3 regions of the Pseudoalteromonas sp. '520P1 No. 423' genome follow, and region 3 is predicted to be linked to each of the others. Evidence: predicted binding sites of a transcription regulator. Region 3 holds the regulator's gene; each other region holds the start of a gene.

Region 1 (8,220 bases), 1.5 Mb from region 3:
TGTTAATCTAATAAAGAAAGACATTGTTTTAGATGAGTTATAAATTGTTGTATTTCGTTTTTCGTATTGTAAAAAGCGAGACTAATACGCACTGTGCCATCTATATTTAAGCTCTTCATTAAAGGTTGTGTGCAATGACTACCAACTCTAACTGCAATACCGTATTGATCTAACAAAGTTGCAATGTCAAATGGGTGCTCATTTTTGTAATTAAAACTAATTGTGCCGATATTTTGTACTAGATCACCATATAACTCTATACCTGAAATATTTTCAAGTTGTTGCTGTAAATATACGAAAAGCTCATTTTCGTATGTTTTTTGTTCATTAAAATCTATTTTGTTCATATAATCTATGGCACAACCAAATGCAATAACACCTGAAATATTTGGTGTTCCTGCTTCAAATTTTCCTGGAGCTTGAGCAAAAACTGTTTCTTCAAAACTGACAGATTTAATCATTTCCCCGCCAGTTTGATACACGGGTAACGCGTTTAGCTGTTCATATTTACCATATAAACCACCTAAACCTGTCGGTCCAAGGGCTTTATGGGCTGAAAAAACATAAAAGTCACAGTCGAGTGTTATCATATCTGGCCTGAGATGCATAAAAGCTTGCGCACCATCAATAACCGTCACTGTTTTGTATTTTTTAGAATACTTAATTATATCTGTAATAGGCTGAATATTACCTAGCGCATTTGAAGCATGAGAAATGCTCAATATTTTTGGTTTATGAAGGTCAATAAGTTGCTGAGCTGTGTTTAGCTCTATAGCTTGAGATGACTCATCAAGGGGAATAACCTTTAAAATAGCGCCTGTATTGGCACATAATTGTTGCCAGGGAACAATATTAGCATGATGTTCTAACGCACTGATCAAGATAACATCACCTGGTTTTAAGATGTTTGATAAACCATGAGCTAATAAATTTAGAGACTCTGTTGCGCCTTTAGTCCATACAATCTCTTTAGCTTGCGCATTAATAAAATTGGCTAGCTTATTACGTGAATTTTCATAGGCTATTGTCGCACGATCGCCCAAGGTGTGAATGCCTCTATGCACATTAGAATTAGAATTAGTATAAAAATGTTTAAGAGAATCTATAACAACTTGGGGTTTTTGACTGGTTGCACCAGAATCAAAATATATAAGAGGTTTTTCATTAACTATTTGTTTTAAGATAGGAAATTCATTTCTTATATTATCTATATCAAACATTTTATAAAATCAAACTGCAAAAGGAGGGCGGCATTTTAAACGATTTGTAAAAAAAAAGCGAGGTGCATTACTGGTTTTGAGTGGAACAATAAATTAAGGTACATCTTGGATATACCTTAATAATTTTAACTAATAATTATCTATTAGCAGCATCAGTATAGTCACGTTTAGTATAACCAGTATACATTTGACGTGGACGACCAATTTTTTGACCTGGTTGAGATAACATCTCATCCCAATGTGAAATCCAACCAACAGTACGTGCCATCGCAAAGATAACAGTGAACATGCTTGTTGGGATACCGATTGCTTTTAAGATGATACCTGAGTAGAAATCTACGTTAGGGTAAAGTTTCTTTTCAATGAAGTAAGGGTCTTCTAAAGCAATTTTCTCTAGGCCCATTGCTACTTCTAGTAAAGGATCTTGGATATTTAGCTCTTTTAAAACTTCATGACATGTTTGACGCATTACTGTTGCACGTGGATCGAAGTTTTTGTAAACACGATGACCAAAGCCCATTAGGCGGAAAGGGTCATTTTTATCTTTCGCTTTAGCAACATATTCTTCTATGCGATCAGCTGTACCAATTTCTTCAAGCATCGTTAAACATGCTTCATTTGCACCACCATGAGCTGGACCCCAAAGTGAAGCAACACCAGCAGCAATACATGCATAAGGGTTAGCACCAGAAGAACCAGCGATACGTACTGTAGAAGTTGATGCATTTTGTTCGTGATCAGCATGAAGCATGAAGATTCGGTCCATTGCTTTTGCAAGAACTGGGCTTACTTTGTATTCTTCAGCAGGTACAGAGAACATCATATGTAAGAAGTTTTCTGCGTAGCTTAAATCATTTTTAGGGTAAACAAATGGTTGGCCAATTGTGTACTTGTATGCCATTGCTGAAATAGTTGGTAATTTAGCAACTAACTTTACAGCACTACGTTTACGTTGCTCTGGATCAGTAATGTCTAAATCATCATGATAAAATGAAGATAAAGCACCAACAACACCACATAGCATAGCCATTGGATGAGCATCTACGCGGAAACCTTGGAAAAATGCACCGATTTTTTCGTGCATCATTGTATTTGTTGTGATTTCGTTTTCAAAGCTATCCATTTGCTCTTTGCTTGGTAACTCGCCTTCTAAAAGCAAGTAACAAAGTTCTAGGTAGTTTGATTGTTCAGCAAGTTGATCAATTGGGTAACCACGGTGTAATAGCACACCTTTAGCGCCGTCGATGAAAGTGATAGCTGATTCACAAGAACCTGTAGACATGAAGCCTGGGTCATATGTGAAATGGTTGTGAGCACCTAATGAGCGTACGTCGATTACATCTTGACCAGCTGTGCCTGAATAAATTGGTAAATCAATTGGTTCTTGGCCATCGATATGAAGTACTGCTTTTTTGTCTGCCATCTAAATCATCTCCTGTTATAACAAATCAATTGTTATGATTTTAAGTCTATTGTTAAGCAAATTAGTTTCATTTTAACGTATAAATGGGGATAAAAGTCAATATTAATGAAAATTAATGCAAAAAAATATGATATCTATTCTGAAAAGATTAAATAGTATACTAACGGCCAATTTGCAAGGCATTCTAATTAAACAAAAATTGTAAAATCTTCAGGGGGAATATATACTATGTAAGGTTTATTCAAATGAATTAAACCTACTGCGTCTGAAGTAAACGTGTAGTACCTATTTTGGCTCGTCATCATAATAGGTTTGTTTATTTTGATAGTTCCATTTAAATTTATTAAATCAAATAAAATTAGATGGGTGTATAAAAACAATAGTTGGGTCCTAAATGGGCCAGATGGGCAAGTAACTGTGAAAAAACAAAGACCTGTAAATCTCGATCTATCGACTATTTCTATGCCAGCAACTGCTATAGCGTCAATCTTACACCGTATCACAGGTGTAGCATTGTTTTTTGCTTTAACATTTGTAATTTGGGCTTGGTCAGAGTCTCTTTCATCACCAGAAGGTTTTGAATTCGTCAAGAGCCTATTTAGTGGGGTCGTTGCCAAATTCATTGCGTGGGGTACTGTCACAGTGTTGGCATATCACATCATTGGTGGTATCCGTCATATCATTATGGATATGGGATACTGGGAAGAACTTGAATCAGGCAATAGTAGCGCAACAATCTCAATTTTATTTTGGGTTGTAGCAGCAGCAATGGCAGGGGTATGGATATGGTTGTAAATCAAGCATCTCTAAAACGTAATGGCGTACAAGATTATGTATCTTTACGTGCAACGGCATTAATCTTAACGGCTTATTCGTTATTCATTATTGGCTATTTCTTAACAACTCCGCAAGTCACATTTGAGGCTTGGCAGGGATTATTTTCAAACTTAGCGGTAAAAGTTTTTACACTTGCAGCTTTAGTTAGCATGATGATCCATACACAAATTGGTTTATGGCAAGTGCTTACTGATTACGTTAAATGTGCAAAATTACGTTCATTATTAGGTTTCGTTTTAAATATGATGTCTTTTGTGTATGTTGCAGTTGGTTTATTTGTATTGTGGGGTGTGTAAGTGAAATATTCTGTTCGTGAATTTGACTCGGTTGTAATTGGTGCTGGTGGTGCGGGTATGCGCGCAGCGCTTGCAATCACAGAATCAGGTAAAAGTTGTGCATTGATTTCTAAAGTTTTCCCTACACGTTCTCATACAGTTTCAGCTCAAGGTGGTATCACTGTTGCTTTAGGTAACAGCCATGAAGATCATTGGGAACAGCATATGTATGATACAGTTAAAGGTTCAGATTATATCGGTGACCAAGACGCTATCGAATATATGTGTAAAACTGGTCCAGAAGCAATTATCGAATTAGATAAGATGGGTCTACCTTTTTCTCGTTTTGAAAATGGTACTATCTATCAACGTCCATTCGGTGGTCAATCAAGAAACTTTGGTGGCGAACAAGCGGCTCGTACAGCAGCCGCAGCTGACCGTACTGGTCATGCTTTACTTCATTGTTTGTACCAACAAAATGTAAAAAATAAAACAAACGTATTCTCTGAATGGTATGCACTTGATTTAGTTAAGAATCAAGAGGGTGCTGTTGTAGGTTGTACTGCAATTGATATTGAATCTGGAGAAGTTGTATTCTTCAAGTCTCGCGCAACTGTTCTTGCAACAGGTGGTGCAGGCCGAATATTTGCTTCTACGACTAATGCACACATTAATACTGGTGACGGTGTTGGGATGTCACTTCGTGCTGGCATTCAAATGCAAGATATGGAAATGTGGCAGTTTCACCCAACTGGTATCGCGGGTGCTGGAACACTTGTTACTGAAGGTTGTCGTGGTGAAGGTGGTTATCTTTTAAATAAAGATGGCGAACGCTTTATGGAGCGTTATGCTCCTAATGCAAAAGATCTTGCTGGCCGTGATGTTGTTGCACGTTCAATGATGACTGAGATCCGTGAAGGTCGTGGTTGTGATGGTCCTTGGGGTCCACATATTAAACTTAAACTTGATCATCTAGGTAAAGAAACACTAGAAAAACGTCTACCAGGTGTATGTGACTTATCTCGTACATTTGCACACGTTGATCCAGTTAAAGAACCAATTCCAGTAATACCAACATGTCATTACTTAATGGGCGGTATTCCATGTAATGTAAATGGCCAGGTTGTCTCTGTAGATAATAATAGTAATGAGAAAATCGTTGACGGTTTATTTGCTGTTGGTGAAATTGCATGTGTATCTGTACATGGTGCAAACCGCTTAGGTGGTAACTCATTACTTGATTTAGTTGTATTTGGCCGTGCTGCAGGTAACTTCTTAGGTGAATACCTAAATGATACTCAAGTATCTGATCATGCAGATTCAGACGTTGAAGCAGCATTAACACGCTTTAACCGTTGGGAGTCTTCTAAATCTGGTCAAGGTGAAGATCCAGTTCAAATCAAAAAAGACCTTCAGCAATGTATGCAATTAAACTTCTCGGTATTCCGTGAAGGTGATGCTATGGCACAAGGTATGAAAGAGCTAACTGAAATTCGTGAACGTTTACAACATGCACGTCTTGACGACAAGTCTACAGAATTTAACACGCAACGTATTGAGTGTCTTGAATTAGACAACCTAATGGAAACTGCATTTTGTACAGCTAAAGCTGCAAACTTCCGTACAGAATCTCGTGGTGCGCATGCCCGTCAAGATTTTACTGAGCGCGATGATAAAAACTGGTTATGCCACACAATTTACAGTCCAGATACAGAAGAAATGTCAACGCGAAATGTTAATATGACACCTTTACACCGTGAAGCTTTCCCACCGAAAGCACGTACTTACTAGGAGCTGTTCGATGAAATTAGCATTTTCGATCTATCGTTATAATCCTGATGTAGATACAGCGCCACGTATGCAGGAATACTTTCTTGAACTTCAAGATGGTAGCGATATCATGGTACTGGATGCATTAATCCAGTTAAAAGAACAAGATCCAACTTTATCTTTTAGACGTTCATGTCGTGAAGGTGTATGTGGTTCTGATGGTCTTAACATGAACGGTAAAAATGGTTTAGCATGTATCACACCTTTATCGACTCTAAAAAGAGGCAATAAAGCGATTGTGATCCGTCCATTACCAGGCTTACCTGTAGTACGTGATTTAGTAATTGATATGACTCAATTCTATACACAGTACGAAAAAGTAAAACCTTATTTGATCAATGATGAAAAGAACCCGCCAGCAAGAGAGCGTCTTCAATCTATTGAAGAACGTGACAAGCTAGATGGTTTGTACGAATGTATCTTATGTGCATGTTGTTCAACGTCTTGTCCATCATTTTGGTGGAACCCAGATAAGTTTATCGGACCTGCAGGTCTTCTTCATGCGTATCGTTTCCTTGTGGATTCTCGCGATACAGCAACTGAAGAACGTCTTTCAGATCTTGATGATGCATTCAGTGTTTTCCGTTGTCACGGGATCATGAATTGTGTCAGTGTTTGTCCAAAAGGCCTTAATCCAACAAAGGCTATTGGTAATATCAAATCTATGTTACTTAACCGTTCTATCTAAGTAACCAGATTTAACAATATTTAGATAGCCATATATCAATCTTATGGCTATCTTTGTGTTTAACTATTTCTGCGCTAGAAGAAAAGGGCTTATAAATGCACGAAGGTGTAATGAAGGCATGGTTAGATTCGTCTCACATGAATGGCGGCAACGTTGCTTATGTAGAAGACTTATATGAAGCGTATTTAGATGATGCGACTTCGGTGCCAAATGAATGGCGTGAAGTGTTCGACCATTTACCAAAAGTAGATGGTGTTGATGTTGAGACTAAACACTCAGATATCAGAACACAATTTGAAACGCTTGCAAAAAACAAGCATAAAGAAGTTGTTGTTGCGACAGGTGGAGCAGGTGATGCGAAGCAAGTTAAAGTACTTCAACTGATTAATGCATTCCGATTCAGAGGCCATCAAAGTGCCAATCTTGATCCACTAAACCTGTGGAAACGAGATAAAATTCGTGAGTTAGAACTTTCTCATCACGACCTATCAGAATCAGACCTTGACCGCGAATTTAATGTAGGTTCTTTTGCCATCGGCAAAGATACCATGCCTTTAGGTGAGCTATATAAAGCACTAAAAACTACTTACTGTGGTTCTATTGGTGTTGAATATATGCACATCACTTCGACAGAAGAAAAGCGTTGGTTACAACAGCGTTTTGAGTCGGTCCAGTCTACACCCAACTTTACTAAAGAAAATAAGCTACGTATCCTTCAAGGATTAACTGCAGCTGATGGTCTTGAAAAATATTTAGGTGCGAAGTTCCCAGGTGCTAAACGTTTCTCACTTGAAGGTGGTGATTCTTTAGTCCCAATGTTAAAAGAACTTGTTCACCGTGCTGGCGAAAGCGGTCAAAAAGAAGTTGTTATAGGTATGGCTCACCGTGGTCGACTTAATGTACTTCTTAACGTTTTAGGTAAAAATCCATCAGATTTATTTGATGAATTTGCCGGTAAAGCACAAGTAAATTCAGGTTCTGGTGACGTTAAATACCATATGGGTTACTCATGTGATTTTGCTACCAAAGGTGGCAACGTACATATGGCGTTATCATTTAACCCATCTCACTTAGAAATCGTAAATCCTGTAGTAATGGGTTCTGTTCGTGCTCGTCTTGACCGTTTAGGTTGTAAAGATGGCTCTAAAGCATTACCAATTACATTACATGGTGATTCTGCAATCGCAGGCCAAGGTGTAGTTCAAGAAACTTTCAATTTATCTCAGACTCGCGCATTTAGCGTAGGTGGTACAATTCGTATCGTGGTAAATAACCAAGTAGGTTTCACTACTTCTAAGCAAGAAGACGTACGTTCTACAGAATACTGTACAGATATTGCTAAAATGGTACAAGCACCAATCTTCCATGTTAATTCTGATGATCCAGAAGCTGTTACTTTAGTAACGCAAATCGCTTTAGATTACAGAAATAAATTTAAACGTGACATCGTAATTGACTTAGTTTGTTACCGTCGTCATGGCCATAATGAAGCTGATGAGCCAAATGCAACTCAGCCTATTATGTATCAAAAAATTAAAAAACATCCTGTTCCGCGTCAAATTTATGCAGAACAACTTAATTCTGAAAATGTTATTTCTCTTGAAGAATCAAAGAAAATTGCCAATGATTACCGCAATAGTTTAGATGCGGGAAAATGTGTTGTTGAAGAAAAACTTCCTGAAACATCACATTCATCAGATTGGAGTAGTTTTGTTGGTCATGATTGGGATGTTGAATATGATGCAAGTTTACCAGTTGATAAACTAAAAGCACTTACTTCAAGTCTGGCTACATATCCTGAAGGGCACAAAGCACAATCACGCGTCGCTAAAATATACGCTGACCGTAAATTGATGGCTACTGGTGAAAAACTATTAGATTGGGGCATGGCAGAGAACTTAGCATACGCGTCAATTGTTGATGAAGGCACTGACATTCGTATGACAG
Region 2 (8,220 bases), 1.9 Mb from region 3:
AAACAAAACATCACAGCTTTACTGGTTGGTTTTGGCCTTTGTTCATAATTTCTGAATCTTAAATCAAATGAATCAATAAAAGGGACTTTAGAAATTTTAGCTTTTAACTCTTCAATTTCTTTAATTAACAGTTTTATTTCAGAGTCATCAGCTGTTTTGCTTTTTTCAAGTTCAATTAAAGCAGCTTTTGCTTCTCTCAATTGTCTTTTTTTAGCGGCAGACATTGCAATTCTGCGCGCTAAAGAACCTTGCAGTGACCTGACAATATCAATATTAGTAGGGACGCCATCAGAACAAAAACCTGCTCTGTGAGTTTCCATCTCCATTAATTTGTCTAATTGTGTCTTTTGTAAATTAGGGAGTTCTAAATCCTCAAATAATAAATCTAAATATTCATCTTTTGAAATTGAAAATACAAACTGATCTTCTCCTTCACCCTTATCACTGGCTTCACCTTCTCCTGCGCCACCACCTTGCCCACCTTGTGGACGTTTTATTTTGTCTCCTTTTGTAAACTGATCATTGCCAGGATGAACTGTATTTCTGGCACCTCCTTTACCTTGATGAAAGGTGGGTTCTCCAATATCTTTACTTGGAATAGAAACACTTTCACCTTGATCTATATCTGTAACACTACGTTTATTAATCGCATCTGATACTGCTTTTTTAATTTGTTGTTTATAGCGGCGAATAAACCTTTGTCTATTCACCGTGCTTTTATTTTTGCCATTTAATCGGCGGTCTATAAAGTGGGCCATATATTTCCCTCTTTTAATCTAATGTTACTGCGATTTACGCACGCGTAAATACCATTCAGATAATAGTCGTACTTGCTTTTTGGTATAGCCTTTCTCAACCATACGATTGACAAAATCTTCATGTTTTTTCTGATCGTCACCTGATGTTTTGGCATTAAATGAAATAACAGGTAATAAATCTTCTGTATTTGAGAACATTTTCTTCTCAATAACGGTTCTCAGTTTCTCGTAACTAGTCCAAGTTGGATTTTTGCCATTATTGTGTGCTTTTGCACGTAGTACAAAGTTAACAATTTCATTTCTAAAATCTTTAGGATTTGAAATACCAGCAGGTTTTTCAATCTTTTCAAGCTCTGCATTTAAAGCCGCTCTATCAAAAAGCTGACCTGTATCAGGATCACGGTATTCTTGATCTTGAATCCAAAAATCGGCATAGGTGACGTAGCGGTCAAAAATATTTTGTCCGTATTCAGAATAAGATTCTAAATAGGCTGTTTGAATCTCTTTACCGATAAACTCAACATACTTTGGAATTAAGAAGCCTTTTAGAAACTCTAGATAATGCTCTTGGATATCCTGTGAAAATTGTTCTCTTTCGATTTGTTGCTCTAGTACATAGAATAAATGCACTGGATTTGCTGCCACTTCTGTATGGTCGAAATTGAAAACGCGAGATAATATTTTAAAAGCAAAACGTGTAGATAAGCCATTCATGCCTTCATCAACACCTGCGTAATCTTTATACTCCTGATAAGACTTAGCTTTTGGATCGGTATCTTTTAGAGTTTCACCATCATAAACGCGCATTTTAGAGTAAATGCTTGAGTTTTCTGGTTCTTTTAACCGAGAAAGGACACTAAATTGCGCTAAAGTTTCTAAAGTGCCAGGTGCACATTGAGAGGTTTTTAATTCACTACTTTCTATCAATTTGTCATATATTCTGACTTCTTCGGTAACACGTAAACAATAAGGTACTTTAACAATATAAACACGATCTAAAAAAGCTTCATTGTTTTTATTATTTCTGAAGGTTTGCCATTCAGATTCATTGGAATGCGCTAAAATAATACCGGTAAATGGCAGAGCAGATAAACCTTCTGTGCCATTATAGTTACCTTCTTGTGTTGCTGTTAATAATGGGTGCAGCACTTTGATAGGTGCTTTAAACATTTCAACAAACTCCATTAAACCTTGGTTTGCCCTACATAAAGCACCTGAATAGGCATAGGCATCTGGATCATTTTGAGCAAAATGCTCTAGTTGTCTAATATCAACTTTACCAACTAAGGCACTTATATCTTGATTGTTCTCATCACCAGGCTCTGTTTTTGCGATTGCAGTTTGATCTAAAATAGAAGGGTAGCGCTTAACTACTTTAAATTGGCTAATATCACCATTATATTCGTGAAGTCGTTTTGCTGCCCATGGTGAGATAATTGTTTTTAAATATCTTTGATTTATGCCGTATTCTTTTTCTAATAACTCACCATCTTCTAGGGCATCAAATAAAGATAAAGGATGATCATTTACAGGTGATCCCTTAATGCAATAAATTGGCATTTTTTGCATTAAAAATTTTAACTTTTCAGCTAATGAAGACTTACCGCCACCAACGGGTCCTAATAAATACAGTACTTGTTTACACTCTTCTAAACCTTGCGCTGCATGCTTTAAGTAAGAGACTATTTGCTCAATAGCATCTTCCATACCATAAAATTCGCTAAAAGCTGGATAACGCGCAACAACACGATTTGAAAAAATCCTACTTAAAGTTGGATCCTGAGATGTATCAACCATTTCAGGGTTGCCTATGGCCATTAATAATCTTTCTGAGGCACTGGCATATGCGGATTTATCATTTCGGCAAATCTCTAAAAACTCAGAGATACTATATTCTTCTTCTTTGGCCGCTTCATATCTGGCCTGGTAGTGATCAAATATTGTCATATGGACCTCCAATCATTATTACAAAAACACTTTTAAAATGAATAGCTCTACTTTAAGCGTAGTCGGTGTTATGAAATAAAGTGAAGATTTTTAAAGAAAAATTTTACTATAGAATTGTAATTATTGATGTTTTTGCAATAAAGGGTGAAACTTCATTAATTGAATGATTTCTTAGCAAGCATAAAAAAAGACACTCAAAGAGTGCCTTTAAATCTATAAAAATTGAAATTAAGCAAAGTTTTTATTTGCGAATTCCCAATTAACTAATGCCCAAAAGCCATTTAAGTAGTTAGGGCGCACATTACGGTAATCGATGTAATAAGCATGTTCCCATAAATCTACAGTAAGGATAGGTGTTACGCCATCTTCAGTTAATGGTGTTGCAGCATTTGAAGTATTTACGATATCAAGAGAACCGTCAGCAAGTTTAACTAACCAAGTCCAGCTTGAACCAAAGTTATTTACAGCTTTATCATTTAATGCAGCTTTGAATTCTTCAAAAGAACCCCATTTAGCATTAATTGCATCAGCGATTGCACCAGTTGGTGCGCCACCTGCATTTGGAGCAAGTGAGTTCCAGTAGAAGGTATGGTTCCAGATTTGTGCTGCGTTGTTAAATACGCCGCCTTCTGAAGAACACACGATTTCTTCTAATGATTTATTAGCGAAATCTGTACCTTCGATTAATCCGTTAAGCTTAACAACATAAGTATTATGGTGTTTTCCGTGATGGAATTCTAAAGTTTCTTGTGAAATATGCGGTGCAAGTGCATCGATTGCATATGGTAGTGACGGTAGTTCAAATGCCATTTTATTCTCCATGGTATTTTGTTAAGTACAATTGCTTTGTGTTACAATACCTGAGTATTTTACTCAAGTTTTAATAAACAGCAATGTTAATATACTCATGATTAAGTTACTTTTTTATTAATAGTGCAAATAAAGTACTATTTTAAATACATTTTATTGTAGTCAATTTTAAGCGTTTTGAGGTTGTAGATGGAAACCATAGATAAAATTAAACAACAGATTTCTGAAAATCCAATTATTCTTTACATGAAAGGCTCACCAAAATTACCAAACTGTGGCTTTTCATCTCAAGCATCACAAGCTTTAATGTCTTGTGGCGCACAGTTTGCTTATGTTGATATCTTGCTAAATCCTGATATTCGTGCTGAATTACCAGCATATGCAGATTGGCCTACATTCCCGCAGTTATGGGTTGATGGTGAATTAGTTGGTGGGTGTGACATTATAATTGAAATGTTCCAAAAAGGTGAATTACAGCCTTTAATTACAGAAACTGCTGCGAAATATAAAACAGAAGATGATTCTGCAGAATAATTAACTTTATTCATATGGAAAAGCGAGCTTGGCTCGCTTTTTTTATGCCTCTATTTTATTTCTTCAAACTCCACACAAAAACTAGCACCTATAAAGCAATCTTTAATCAATCTCATTCCAATTATGCGTTTTAGTATTAATGATTATTCTGTGCATTTCAAAATGATTTTAATGTTGTTTATAGCTTAAATAATCCCATTAGGGTAATTGGTATTACCATGCATAACTATTCATAATCTACCCAACTTACGTTTACGTAAACGTATATTGCAAATTAATCTCATTTGCAAAAGTAACAATATGACACCAGTGTCATAAAAATTATGGTGGTATTTTCACTGTATTTAATGAGTTTGTTAAATTTATTGTTCGATTGGCCGTTGTGAAAAATATTCATGGTCATGAATATATATGCACAAAATGTTTGACTATGTATGATTTTATGGTTAATTTTACTGTCTGCTAGAGTTCCTTTTATTTAAAAGTGAGCACGTCGCATTTTCAAACTCTAGTAATAGCAAGGGGAGGGGGACATACATGTTATATGACTCAAGATACGAAAAAGATAACTGTGGATTTGGATTAATTGCTCATATAGATGGGCAACCAAGTCATAAATTAGTACGTACAGCCATCACTGGTTTAGATAGAATGCAACATCGTGGCGGTATTGCCGCAGATGGTAAAACGGGCGATGGTTGTGGTTTATTATTACAAAAACCTGATAGTTTTTTTCGTGCAATCGCACAAGAAAATGATTGGCATTTAGGTAAAAATTACGCTATAGGCATGGTTTTTTTAAATCTTGATTCAGAAATTGCAACTCGCACTCGCGCTATTATTGATGAAGAACTAGAAAAAGAAACTTTATCAATTGTTGGTTGGCGAGAAGTTCCCACAGATACTGCGAGTTTAGGCCCTATAGCAATAGAGCAATTACCTAGATTTGAGCAAGTATTTATTTGTGCCCCTGAAGGTTGGCGTCCAAAAGATTTAGAGCGCCGCTTATATATCGCGCGTAGAAGAATAGAAAAACGAATAGATTTTGATAAAGATTTTTATTTTGCGAGTTTATCTGGTTTAGTAACTATCTATAAAGGCTTAGTTATGCCAGCTGACTTACCAAATTTTTATTTGGATTTAGCTGATATGAGAATGCAATCTGCGATTTGTGTTTTCCACCAAAGGTTTTCAACCAATACTCAACCGCGTTGGCCGTTGGCGCAACCTTTCAGATATTTAGCACATAACGGTGAAATTAATACCATTGAAGGAAACCGTCAGTGGGCAAGAGCAAGAGAATATAAATTTTCATCTCCTTTATTGCCAGATTTAAATTCAGCAGCGCCTTTTGTTAATGAATCAGGCTCCGACTCTTCATCACTAGATAATATGTTAGAAGTATTTTTAGCTGGTGGCATGGATATTTTCCGTGCTATGCGCATGTTAGTACCACCTGCATGGCAAAAAAACCGTGCTATGGATGATGATCTACGTGCATTCTATGACTTTAACTCTATGCATATGGAACCTTGGGATGGTCCTGCGGGTATTGTGATGTCAGATGGCCGTTTTGCAGCGTGTAACTTAGATAGAAACGGTCTTCGTCCAGCAAGATATGTTATTACGCAAGATGGTTTTATGACATTAGCCTCAGAAGTTGGTATTTGGGATTATTCTCCTGATGAAGTTGTTGAAAAGGGCAGAGTAGGACCTGGTGAATTACTGGTTATTGATACTTTACATGGTAAAGTTTGGCAATCAGATGAAATTGATCAAGATCTTAAATCTCGTCATCCATATAAAGACTGGTTAGAAAAAAATGTAAAACGTTTAGTGCCATTTGAGAAAATGGATAATGCACTTGATAGCGCGCGCAAATGGGATGATGAACAATTACATCTATATCAAAAAATGTTTGGTTACTCTAATGAAGAATTAGATCAAGCTTTACGTATTATGGGTGAAAACGGACAAGAAGCGACTGGCTCTATGGGTGACGATACGCCATTTGCTGTGCTCTCAAGCAAAGATCGTTCTTTATTTGATTACTTCCGTCAAAAATTTGCACAGGTAACTAATCCACCGATTGATCCTTTACGTGAAAACCATGTTATGTCTCTTGCGACTTGCATAGGTCGTGAACAAAATGTATTTAATGAAACAACTGGCCATGCCCAGCGATTACAGTTTGATAGCCCTGTATTGATGTGTTCTGACATTGAGCAATTAGTAACTGAAGATCAGGCGCATTATTCAAATGCAACGATTAATCTTAATTACTTGCCAAGTGAAGGTTTAAAATCTGCGGTAAAGCGTATTTGTGATGAAGCTCAGCAATTGGCAAAAGATGGTACAGTTTTAATTATCTTATCTGATAGGAATATTACCAAAGAGACTTTGCCTATTCCTGCAGCTATGGCTGTTGGCGCCGTGCAAAGACGATTAGTAGATAATAGTTTACGTTGTGATACTAATATTGTTATTGAAACGGGTTCATGTCGTGACCCACATCAGTTTGCTGTTTTATTAGGGTTTGGTGCAACAGCCATTTATCCATACTTAGCTTTTGCATCTCTTGCAAAAATGGTGCGTGATAATATTATTAATAAAGATGATGCTCAAGTATTTGTATCTTATAGAAATGCAATAAATAAAGGGCTCTATAAAATAATGTCAAAAATGGGTATTAGTACCATTGCAAGTTATCGCTGCTCTATGTTATTTGAAACAGTCGGTCTAGCAGATGAAATTGTTGATTTATGTTTTAAAGGCGTAAGCAACCGTATTCAAGGCGCTGATTTTAGTGATTTTCAACAAGATTTAACTAATTTATCTCGTAAGGCATGGATCAAACGTAAACCTTTAGATCATGGTGGCTTGTTAAAATATGTTCATGATGGTGAATATCATGCGTATAACCCTGATGTTGTTGGTACATTACAAACTGCAGTGAGATCAGGTGATTATGCTGATTATTTAAAATATGCGGACTTAGTTAATAACCGTCCAGCAACAACTTTTAGAGATTTATTAACACTTAATACATCTGAACACAGTATTGCTATTGATGAGGTTGAACCTGCAACCGAATTATATAAACGCTTTGATTCTGCTGCGATGAGCATAGGTGCATTATCTCCTGAAGCGCATGAGGCACTTGCTATTGCAATGAATACCTTAGGTGGTCGTTCAAATTCAGGTGAAGGCGGTGAAGATATTAAGCGCTATGGTACGGTAAAAAATTCTCGTATCAAACAAGTTGCATCAGGGCGTTTTGGTGTAACAGCACACTATTTACGTAATGCCGATATTATACAAATAAAAGTTGCACAAGGTGCAAAACCAGGAGAAGGCGGGCAATTACCTGGTGATAAAGTAACGCCTTATATCGCAAAATTAAGGTTTTCTGTGCCGGGAGTGACATTAATTTCACCTCCACCGCATCACGATATATATTCAATTGAAGATTTAGCGCAACTTATTTTTGATTTAAAACAAGTTAATCCACAAGCTTTGATTTCGGTTAAATTAGTATCTGAGCCAGGTGTCGGCACAATCGCAACAGGTGTTGCAAAAGCTTACGCCGATTTGATCACAATTTCTGGTTATGACGGTGGTACAGGGGCAAGTCCGTTAACCTCGGTTAAATATGCAGGTAGCCCTTGGGAGCTTGGCCTTGCTGAAACACAGCAAGCGTTAGTTGAAAATGGTTTAAGACATAAAATACGTTTACAAACTGATGGTGGTTTAAAAACTGGTTTAGATATTATTAAAGCGGCTATCTTAGGTGCTGAAAGCTTTGGTTTTGGTACTGGTCCTATGGTCGCTCTTGGTTGTAAATTCTTAAGAATTTGTCATCTAAATAACTGTGCAACCGGTGTTGCCACACAAGATGAAAAGTTACGCCAAGATCATTATCACGGTTTACCTGAAATGGCGATGAACTACTTTAAATTTATCGCACAAGAAGCCCGTGAAATCATGGCAAGTTTAGGTATAACACGTTTAGTTAATTTAATTGGTAGAACGGATTTACTTGAAGTATTAGAAGGTAAAACATCTAAACAAAGTAAAGTTGATTTGTCAGGTTTACTTGCTAAGCCAAATAATAAATCTGGTGAAACTTTATATAACTCGGCTGAAAATATCTCTCATTATAGTGGCCAGT
Region 3 (8,220 bases):
GCTTTTTTCATTCCTGTTTCAATATTAGTGAGTTATGCCATCAGTTATTTTGATCAGGCTTTTAATAGCGAATTCTTTTTATATGCTTGGCAAAGCTTAAAATTAGCATCTATTGTCAGTTTTATTTGTGTTGCTTTGAGTTTATTTGTTGTTTTTAATCAGCGCTTGTCGACAAAATCAATAGATTTAATTCCTGGTCGAATGGCAAGCATGGGTTATGCGCTACCCGGTACCGTATTAGCGATTGCAGTATTATTACCCTTAAGCTTACTAGATAATGCTGTTAATCAATTTGTAAGGCCGTTTATGGAAGAGCCCGGACTGATATTTAGTGGTACCTTAGTTGCGATCACGCTCGCTTATGTCGTACGTTTTTATGCAATATCTCAAGGCACAATAGAAGCGAGTTTTTCGCGTATTTCTCCCTCATTAGATATGGCGAGTCGCTCTATGGGTAAAACACCGGGGCAAACACTCTCTAAGATACACTTCCCATTATTACGCAGAGGCATGTTAACAGCTGCTTTGCTGATTTTTATTGAATGTATGAAAGAGCTACCAGCCGCGTTACTATTAAGGCCTTTTGACTTTGATACTTTAGCAACACATGTTTTTCAATATGTGAGCGATGAGCAGTTGGAGCTAGCTTCAATATCTGCATTATTTATTGTTTTGGTAGGTTTACTACCTTTGTATTTTATTACCAGCTCTATGGAAAGTGCTAAATTAGAAGAAGAAACCGCTAATGAGTGATTTGTTGATTGAAAAGTTAAACTTTGATTATCAAGGTAATAAAGTGATTGATAATCTATCTTTGACGATAGAAAAAAATGAAATCGTTTGTTTGTTAGGTGCCAGTGGCTGTGGCAAAACAACAACATTAAAAGCTGTGGCAGGTTTGATTGAACCGGCTTCAGGTTTGATTAAAATATCAAATAAAACATTCAATGATAACAAATCTTGTATTGCACCCGAAAAGCGCAATATTGGCATGATGTTTCAAGACTATGCTTTATTTCCCCATTTAACCGTTAGTCAAAATATTGGTTATGGTTTATTAAGTAAAGATAAAAAGGCTAACTCAGAGCGCATTAATGAAATGTTGGGTTTGGTTAAGCTTAAAGGTTTTGGTGAGCGTTTTCCGCATCAGTTATCTGGTGGCCAACAACAAAGAGTCGCAATTGCCAGAGCGCTTGCATATAAACCAAGTATATTGTTATTAGATGAACCTTTTTCGAATATAGATCATCAAGTAAGATTTCAGTTAATTGAAGATATTCGTCGGATCATAAAAGATCAGCAAGTATCTGCTATTTTTGTTACTCACTCTAAAGATGAAGCGTTTGCGTTTGCAGATCAGCTGGCGATCATGAATGAAGGTAAGATTATTCAGCAGGGCACTGCAAAAGCGTTATTCTACCAACCTAAAGCCAAAATGGTTGCAGAATTTTTAGGGCAAGGAATTTATATCGATGCGCAATATCAAGGTGAACTGAGTTTCAAAACACCTTTGGGGGCTGTAACATCAACTCAAGATGTTAATGCTGATAATGACCAAGGCGTTTTATATATTAGACCCCAGTATATTAGCTTAAAATCTAAATGCACTAGTAAAACAGATCATAGTGTAACGATATTAAGTAAGCGTTTTATGGGAACGCGTTATATTTATCGCATTAATATTTTAGAACAAGAGATTGAAATAGCATCAACTGATGATGGTGAGTTTAATCATGGCGATCAAGTTAACTTGAATATTTTGCCACATCCAGTAAACTTTTTTATAAATTAGTCGATTTATACCAACTCTATTAAGTTAGTGAAAATCTCTTTATTGGTATTACTTATATTTAGGAACTTTAATGCCCCAAGCTCAATCAGGTGTTTGTGCTGAAGCAAACCTACATGGCCTATACCTTTTTTTTAATGTATTAGATGGCCATGATGATGCGATAAAAAATAAGCTTGGAAAAATTACGGCATTACAAGAAGAGTACAGTGAGCAATTTTCAGAAGCGATGCTTTCAAGTATGGTTGCGATAGGCGCGCAATATTGGCCGCATTTATATCCTTCATCACTCCCGAGTGGCTTAAAAAGCTTTCCGCATATAAGTCATGATGAACATGCAATGCCGAGTCAGCCAGTTGATTTATTGATTCAAATTAGATCTGATAGATTAGATGTTATTCATTTGTTTGCATCAAATATACTTTCTTTATTTTCATCTGATGTAGAGCTTGTTGATCAAGTTAAGTGTTTTCGCTTTTTAGATGGCCGTGATTTTAATGGTTTTAAATATGGTGGTGATACACCAAGAGGGCGCACTAAAATGAATATGGCTTTAGTCGCAAACGATTGTGAGTTTGCGCAAGGGAGTTATATCCATGTGCAGCGCTATCGCCATAATTTAGTTGAATGGCAAAAGTTATCGGTTACTGAGCAAGAACAGGTAATTGGACGTACACGTTTAGATAATGAGTTAATTATGCCTGTCAATGCCTCAAGTCACGCAAATAAAATTGAATTAAAGAATGAGCTTGGCCAACCTATATTATTACATCAGGGCATGCCATATGGTGATATGCATGAGCAAGGTATGTTATTAGTTACTTGTAGTAATGATGGTGATGCATTTGAGGTATTGACTAAAGCGCGATTAGGGGATGCACACAGTTATGATGCTTGGCTTGATTTTACTCAAGCAGATATGGGGGCTTCATTTTTTGCGCCATCAATTGATTTTTTAAACGCTTTATAAAAATAAATGAAGCAGGGAGCACAATTTAAAGTTTGCTAGTGCTCCTAATCGAAATGAGAAGTTGATCTATACAGTTTCAAATAAGTTTTTGATTTTTTCTAACGTGACATCAATTTCAGATATTTTTGCTGGTGCTATAAAAATAGTATCATCGCCTGCAATTGTGCCTAATACACCATCTGCTTTACCTAATGAATCAAGTAATCGCGCAATTAATTGTGCTGCTCCTGGACTCGTTCGTATGATGATCATCATTTCGTTATGCATGATATCAATTACTAGTTGTCGTAAAGGGCTTTTGGCAGTTGGCACACCCATTTCAGCAGGTAAACAATAAACCATTTCTTGTTTGGCATTACGCGTTCTTACAGCACCAAACTTACTCAGCATACGTGAAACTTTACTTTGGCTAATATTTGTAAAACCTTGATCTTTTAAAGCATCAACGATTTCACCTTGAGAACCAAAATTTTCTTCTTTTAATAATGCTTTAAAGGCTTTAACTAAAGCTTCTTGTTTATCTTGAATTTGCATCACGTAACTTTTTTTGAACGGGTTTTGTAAAGTTTACACAAATTTTACGATCAAGCCTATATTAGAGCCGATATTTTCATCGGTAATGCTTGAAAATGGTCTAAATTGAAATTATTTACAACTATAGTCGAAACTTTGCTTAATAATTGCGGGTTTCATTTGTCTTTAGGAGAGATTTTCTTTATCTTTATGGGCGAAATTAATTACCCTTCTTTAATCTTCGGAGAATACAAATGAAAGTTGCCGTTTTAGGTGCCGCTGGTGGTATCGGTCAAGCTCTATCTTTATTGTTAAAAACTCAGTTACCTGCAGGTTCAGAATTATCTCTTTATGATGTTGCTCCAGTTGTTCCTGGTGTTGCTGTAGATTTATCTCACATCCCAACTGACGTTAAAGTAGCTGGCTTTGGTGCTGATAGCCTAGGTGATGCTTTAACTGGTGCTGATATTGTATTAATCCCAGCAGGTATGCCGCGCAAGCCTGGTATGGACCGTGCTGACCTTTTCAATGTTAATGCTGGTATTATTAAAACTTTAGCAGAAGGCATTGTTGCTAACTGTCCTAAAGCTTTAGTAGGTATTATCACTAACCCAGTTAATGGTACTGTGCCAATTGTTGCTGAAGTATTCAAAAAAGCGGGTACTTATGATGCTAGCCGTGTATTTGGTATCACAACTCTTGACGTGATCCGTTCAGAAGCGTTCATTGCAGAGCTTAAAGGCTTAAACGTTGCTGACGTTAAAGTACCTGTAATTGGCGGCCACTCTGGTACGACTATTTTACCACTTCTTTCACAAGTTGAAGGTGCTACTTTCACTGATGAAGAAGTTGCTACACTTACTCCTCGTATCCAAAATGCGGGTACTGAAGTTGTAAACGCTAAAGCGGGTGGCGGTTCAGCGACACTTTCTATGGGCGCAGCAGCAGCTCGTTTTTGTATGTCTTTAGTTAAAGGCCTAAAAGGTGAAGATGTTGTCGATTACGCATATGTAGCTGTTGAGAATGGCGATGCGCCATACTTTGCACACCCAGTACGTTTAGGTAAAAACGGTGTTGAAGAGATTCTTTCTTACGGTGCATTAAGCGCGTTTGAAGAGCAAGCTAAAAATGATATGTTAGCAACTTTAAAATCAGACATCCAAGAAGGTGTTGATTTTATGGCTTAATAGATTTGCTTTGCAATGCTATTATAGAAAAAGGGTGATATTTATATCACCCTTTTTTATTGCTGTAATTTATATGCTTAAATGTATTTAGGTATTAAAAAAGAGATAACAATGTTATCTCTTTTTCTTTTGCCATTAAGTGGCTTTAATAAAGATTGCGTAGAAATTTATTTATGAATTACGTGCCACAGCCAAGCGAGCAAGAGATTCTAATGCAAGTTTATATTCATTATCAGGAATAATAGATAAACAGTTAATTGCTTTTTGTGCTTCTTCTTCAGCTTTTTGAGTTGTGAATTCAAGGGCTTTAGTTTGCGCTAAAGTAGCAAGAATATCGTCTAGATAATCCATGCCATCACACTTTTCAATCGCTTGTCTTATTTGTGCTACTTGTTCAGGTGTACCTTTTTGCATGGCATATATAAGCGGAAGTGTTGGTTTGCCTTCAGCAAGATCATCACCAATGCTTTTACCTAAAGTATCTTGATCAGCATTGTAATCTAGTACATCATCAATAAGCTGGAATGCTGTACCTAAATGCATTCCGTAAAGTCTCATAGCTTCTACTGTTGCTTCATCTTGTTCAGTGATTATGGCTGAAAGTTGTGTAGCCGCTTCAAACAGTTTTGCAGTTTTGCTATAAATAACCTGCATGTAACTTTCTTCAGTCGTATCTGGGTCGTTACAGTTCATTAATTGAAGGACTTCACCTTCAGCAATAACATTGGTTGCATCAGATAAAATCTTCATAACAGACATTTTTTCTAAATTGATCATTAACTGAAATGAGCGGGTATAGATAAAGTCGCCAACTAATACACTTGCGGCGTTACCAAATTCAGCGTTTGCTGTTGGGTTACCACGTCTTAAATCAGATTCATCTACAACATCATCATGTAACAAAGTTGCCGTATGAATAAACTCTATGATCGTTGCTAAGGTAATATGTTTATCACCTTTATAGCCAAATGCTTTTGCTGCTATAATACTCAACATAGGGCGAATTCTTTTACCACCACTATTAACTATATATAGACCTAATTGGTTAACTAAGGCGATATCAGATTGCATTTGTGCATAAATCAGTTGATTTACGTTATGCATGTCGTTGTCAGTTAACGCCTGGATAGTTTTTATATCCATTGAGCTTGAAACCTGCTTCTAATGTGATGGTTATTTTGGCCGCAATTATACATAATAAATGGCCTCTCTTAATAGCTTAATTTTTGCAAAAATATGACTTTATTTATATTTGTGTTTTTATTGAACTTTGGCTTGCTTGTTATTTAAATTTACCGTAGAATTCGCGACCATTGAAAAATATATTAGTTGCGCCGATTTGAGGGCGCACAACGGAGTTAATTATGTACGCGGTTTTCCAAAGTGGTGGTAAACAGCATCGTGTGACTGAAGGTCAAACGATCCGTCTTGAAAAATTAGACGTAGAAACAGGTGCATCTGTTGAATTTGATAAAGTTCTTTTAGTTGCAAATGGCGAAAAAATTGAAATCGGCGCACCTTTTGTTGCTGGTGGCAAGGTTTCTGCTGAGATCGTATCTCACGGTCGTGGCGAGAAAGTTAAGATAGTTAAATTTAACCGTCGTAAACATTCTCGTAAGCAAATGGGCCACCGTCAGTGGTTCACTGAAGTTAAAATCACAAGCATCAACGCTTAATTAGGAGTACGGAAAAATGGCACATAAGAAAGCAGCTGGTAGTACTCGTAACGGTCGCGATTCAGAAAGCAAACGTTTAGGTGTTAAACGTTACGGTGGTGAGTCAGTTCTTGCTGGTAGCATCATTGTTCGTCAACGTGGTACTAAATTCCACGCTGGTACAAATGTAGGCCTAGGTAAAGATCACACAATCTTTGCTAAAGCAGACGGTAAAGTTAAGTTTGAACAAAAAGGTTCACTTAACCGTAAATACGTAAGCATCGTTTCTGAGTAATTACTCAAATGAATGCTGAAAAACCTCGCTCAGGCGGGGTTTTTTGTTTTTAATGAGTATATATCTCAATAATTTAAAAATATTCACAAGTTAACTAGAATATTTAGATATATATTCAAGAATCGATAGACTTGCACCTAATTCACTTCGTCGTTATGAACTTAAGCTATAATTCAGTGATACTTGAGAAGTGAGCGCAAGCAAGATACAAATCTAAGGGTTGTTATGAAATTTGTTGATGAAACTGAAATCCGTGTAGAAGCTGGTGATGGTGGTAGTGGCGCGTCGTCTTTTCGTCGTGAAAAATACGTGCCATTTGGTGGTCCAGATGGCGGTGATGGCGGTGATGGCGGAAATGTTTATCTAGAAGCTGATGAAAATTTAAATACTTTAATTGATTATCAATTTGAGCGTTTTCATAGAGCTGAAAGAGGTGTAAATGGCCGTGGTGCTAACTGTACGGGTAAAAAAGGCGAAGACTTATGTCTAAAGGTGCCTGTTGGTACAAGAGCGCGTGATATTGACACTGACGAAATGCTTGGCGATTTAACTGAACATGGTAAGCAGTTGCTAGTTGCTAAAGGTGGCTTTCATGGTTTAGGTAATGCACGTTTTAAAACAAGTACAAACCGAGCGCCTCGCCAAAAAACGCTTGGGACGCCAGGTGAAGTTCGTCAGCTTAAGCTTGAACTAATGTTACTTGCTGATGTGGGTTTATTAGGTTTACCAAATGCGGGTAAGTCTACATTCATACGTAGTGTTTCAGCTGCAAAACCTAAAGTTGCTGATTATCCGTTTACAACATTAGTGCCTAATCTGGGTGTTGTACGTCCTGCAATGAATAAATCTTTTGTTATTGCTGATATTCCTGGATTGATTGAAGGTGCAGCAGATGGCGCAGGTTTAGGTATTCAGTTCTTGAAACACCTAGAGCGTTGTCGTGTTTTACTACATATCATTGATATTATGCCGGTAGATGGCTCTGACCCAATTGCAAATGCAAAAGCAATTGTCGGAGAGCTTGAAAAGTACAGCCCTAAATTAGCTGAACGTCCTCGTTTACTTATTTTTAATAAAATTGACTTGATGCCTGAAGACGAAGCTAAAGAAATATGTAACGATATTGCCGAAGCCTTAGGTCAAACAGAAAATATTTATCAAATCTCAGCGATTAATAAGCTGAATACTGAACCGCTATGTTTCGATATCATGGATCTACTTGATACAATGCCAGTAGATAAGTTTGAAGAAACAAAAGAAGAAATTGAGTTTAAGTGGGATACTTACCATGAAGGCGCAGTTATTGATGAAAGTGGCTCTTTTGAAGATGATGAAGACTGGGATGAAGACGACTACGATGTAGAAGTTATCTACCAAAGATAAATAAAAAATTACTTTTTAAAGGCGCATTAGCGCCTTTTTTAATATATAAAACTACCTCATAAAGAAATAACAAAAAAAATAATAATTTAAAACAAAAACTCTCAATTTAAATTAATACTAAAGTACTGGATTTGACTATGAAGATTTCAATGGTAGCTGCGATGGCAAATAATCGTATTATAGGTAAAGACAACCAAATGCCTTGGCATTTACCTGCTGATTTAAAACATTTTAAAGCTGTGACTTTAGGCAAGCCAATAATAATGGGTCGTAAGACATTTGAATCAATTGGGCGCCCATTACCAGGTAGAAAGAACATTGTGATTAGTAGAGATACATCCTACGAAGCGCAAGGTGTTGAGGTGGTATCAACACCTGAGTTAGCTATTGAAAGTGCTGGTGATGTGCCTGAGGTTATGATTATAGGT

Evidence for each region. Region 3 encodes ArgR, which controls arginine synthesis, uptake and breakdown. Its sites were predicted from a motif close to ANTGAATANNTATTCANT; they were not measured.
Region 1: the regulator ArgR is predicted to act here: its motif matches at 2,748-2,765, upstream of PSA_RS12090 (citrate synthase).
Region 2: the regulator ArgR is predicted to act here: its motif matches at 4,450-4,467, upstream of gltB (glutamate synthase large subunit).

What each region holds. Positions count from the first base shown of each region.
Region 1 is NZ_BBZB01000001.1:2,657,528-2,665,747, reverse strand. Features, by position in the region: gene PSA_RS12095 (aminotransferase class V-fold PLP-dependent enzyme) at 3-1,220, opposite strand; gene PSA_RS12090 (citrate synthase) at 1,357-2,643, opposite strand; gene sdhC (succinate dehydrogenase, cytochrome b556 subunit) at 3,061-3,438, shown strand; gene sdhD (succinate dehydrogenase, hydrophobic membrane anchor protein) at 3,429-3,776, shown strand; gene sdhA (succinate dehydrogenase flavoprotein subunit) at 3,777-5,546, shown strand; gene PSA_RS12070 (succinate dehydrogenase iron-sulfur subunit) at 5,557-6,273, shown strand; gene PSA_RS12065 (2-oxoglutarate dehydrogenase E1 component) at 6,369-8,220, shown strand, end outside.
Region 2 is NZ_BBZB01000001.1:2,993,577-3,001,796, reverse strand. Features, by position in the region: gene PSA_RS13670 (YeaH/YhbH family protein) at 1-758, opposite strand, end outside; gene PSA_RS13665 (PrkA family serine protein kinase) at 783-2,705, opposite strand; gene PSA_RS13660 (Fe-Mn family superoxide dismutase) at 2,934-3,515, opposite strand; gene PSA_RS13655 (Grx4 family monothiol glutaredoxin) at 3,705-4,049, shown strand; gene gltB (glutamate synthase large subunit) at 4,587-8,220, shown strand, end outside.
Region 3 is NZ_BBZB01000001.1:1,136,992-1,145,211, forward strand. Features, by position in the region: gene PSA_RS05200 (iron ABC transporter permease) at 1-753, shown strand, start outside; gene PSA_RS05205 (ABC transporter ATP-binding protein) at 746-1,792, shown strand; gene PSA_RS05210 (Dyp-type peroxidase) at 1,863-2,759, shown strand; gene argR (transcriptional regulator ArgR) at 2,826-3,293, opposite strand; gene mdh (malate dehydrogenase) at 3,527-4,459, shown strand; gene ispB (octaprenyl diphosphate synthase) at 4,631-5,602, opposite strand; gene rplU (50S ribosomal protein L21) at 5,824-6,135, shown strand; gene rpmA (50S ribosomal protein L27) at 6,152-6,409, shown strand; gene cgtA (Obg family GTPase CgtA) at 6,635-7,792, shown strand; gene folA (type 3 dihydrofolate reductase) at 7,930-8,220, shown strand, end outside.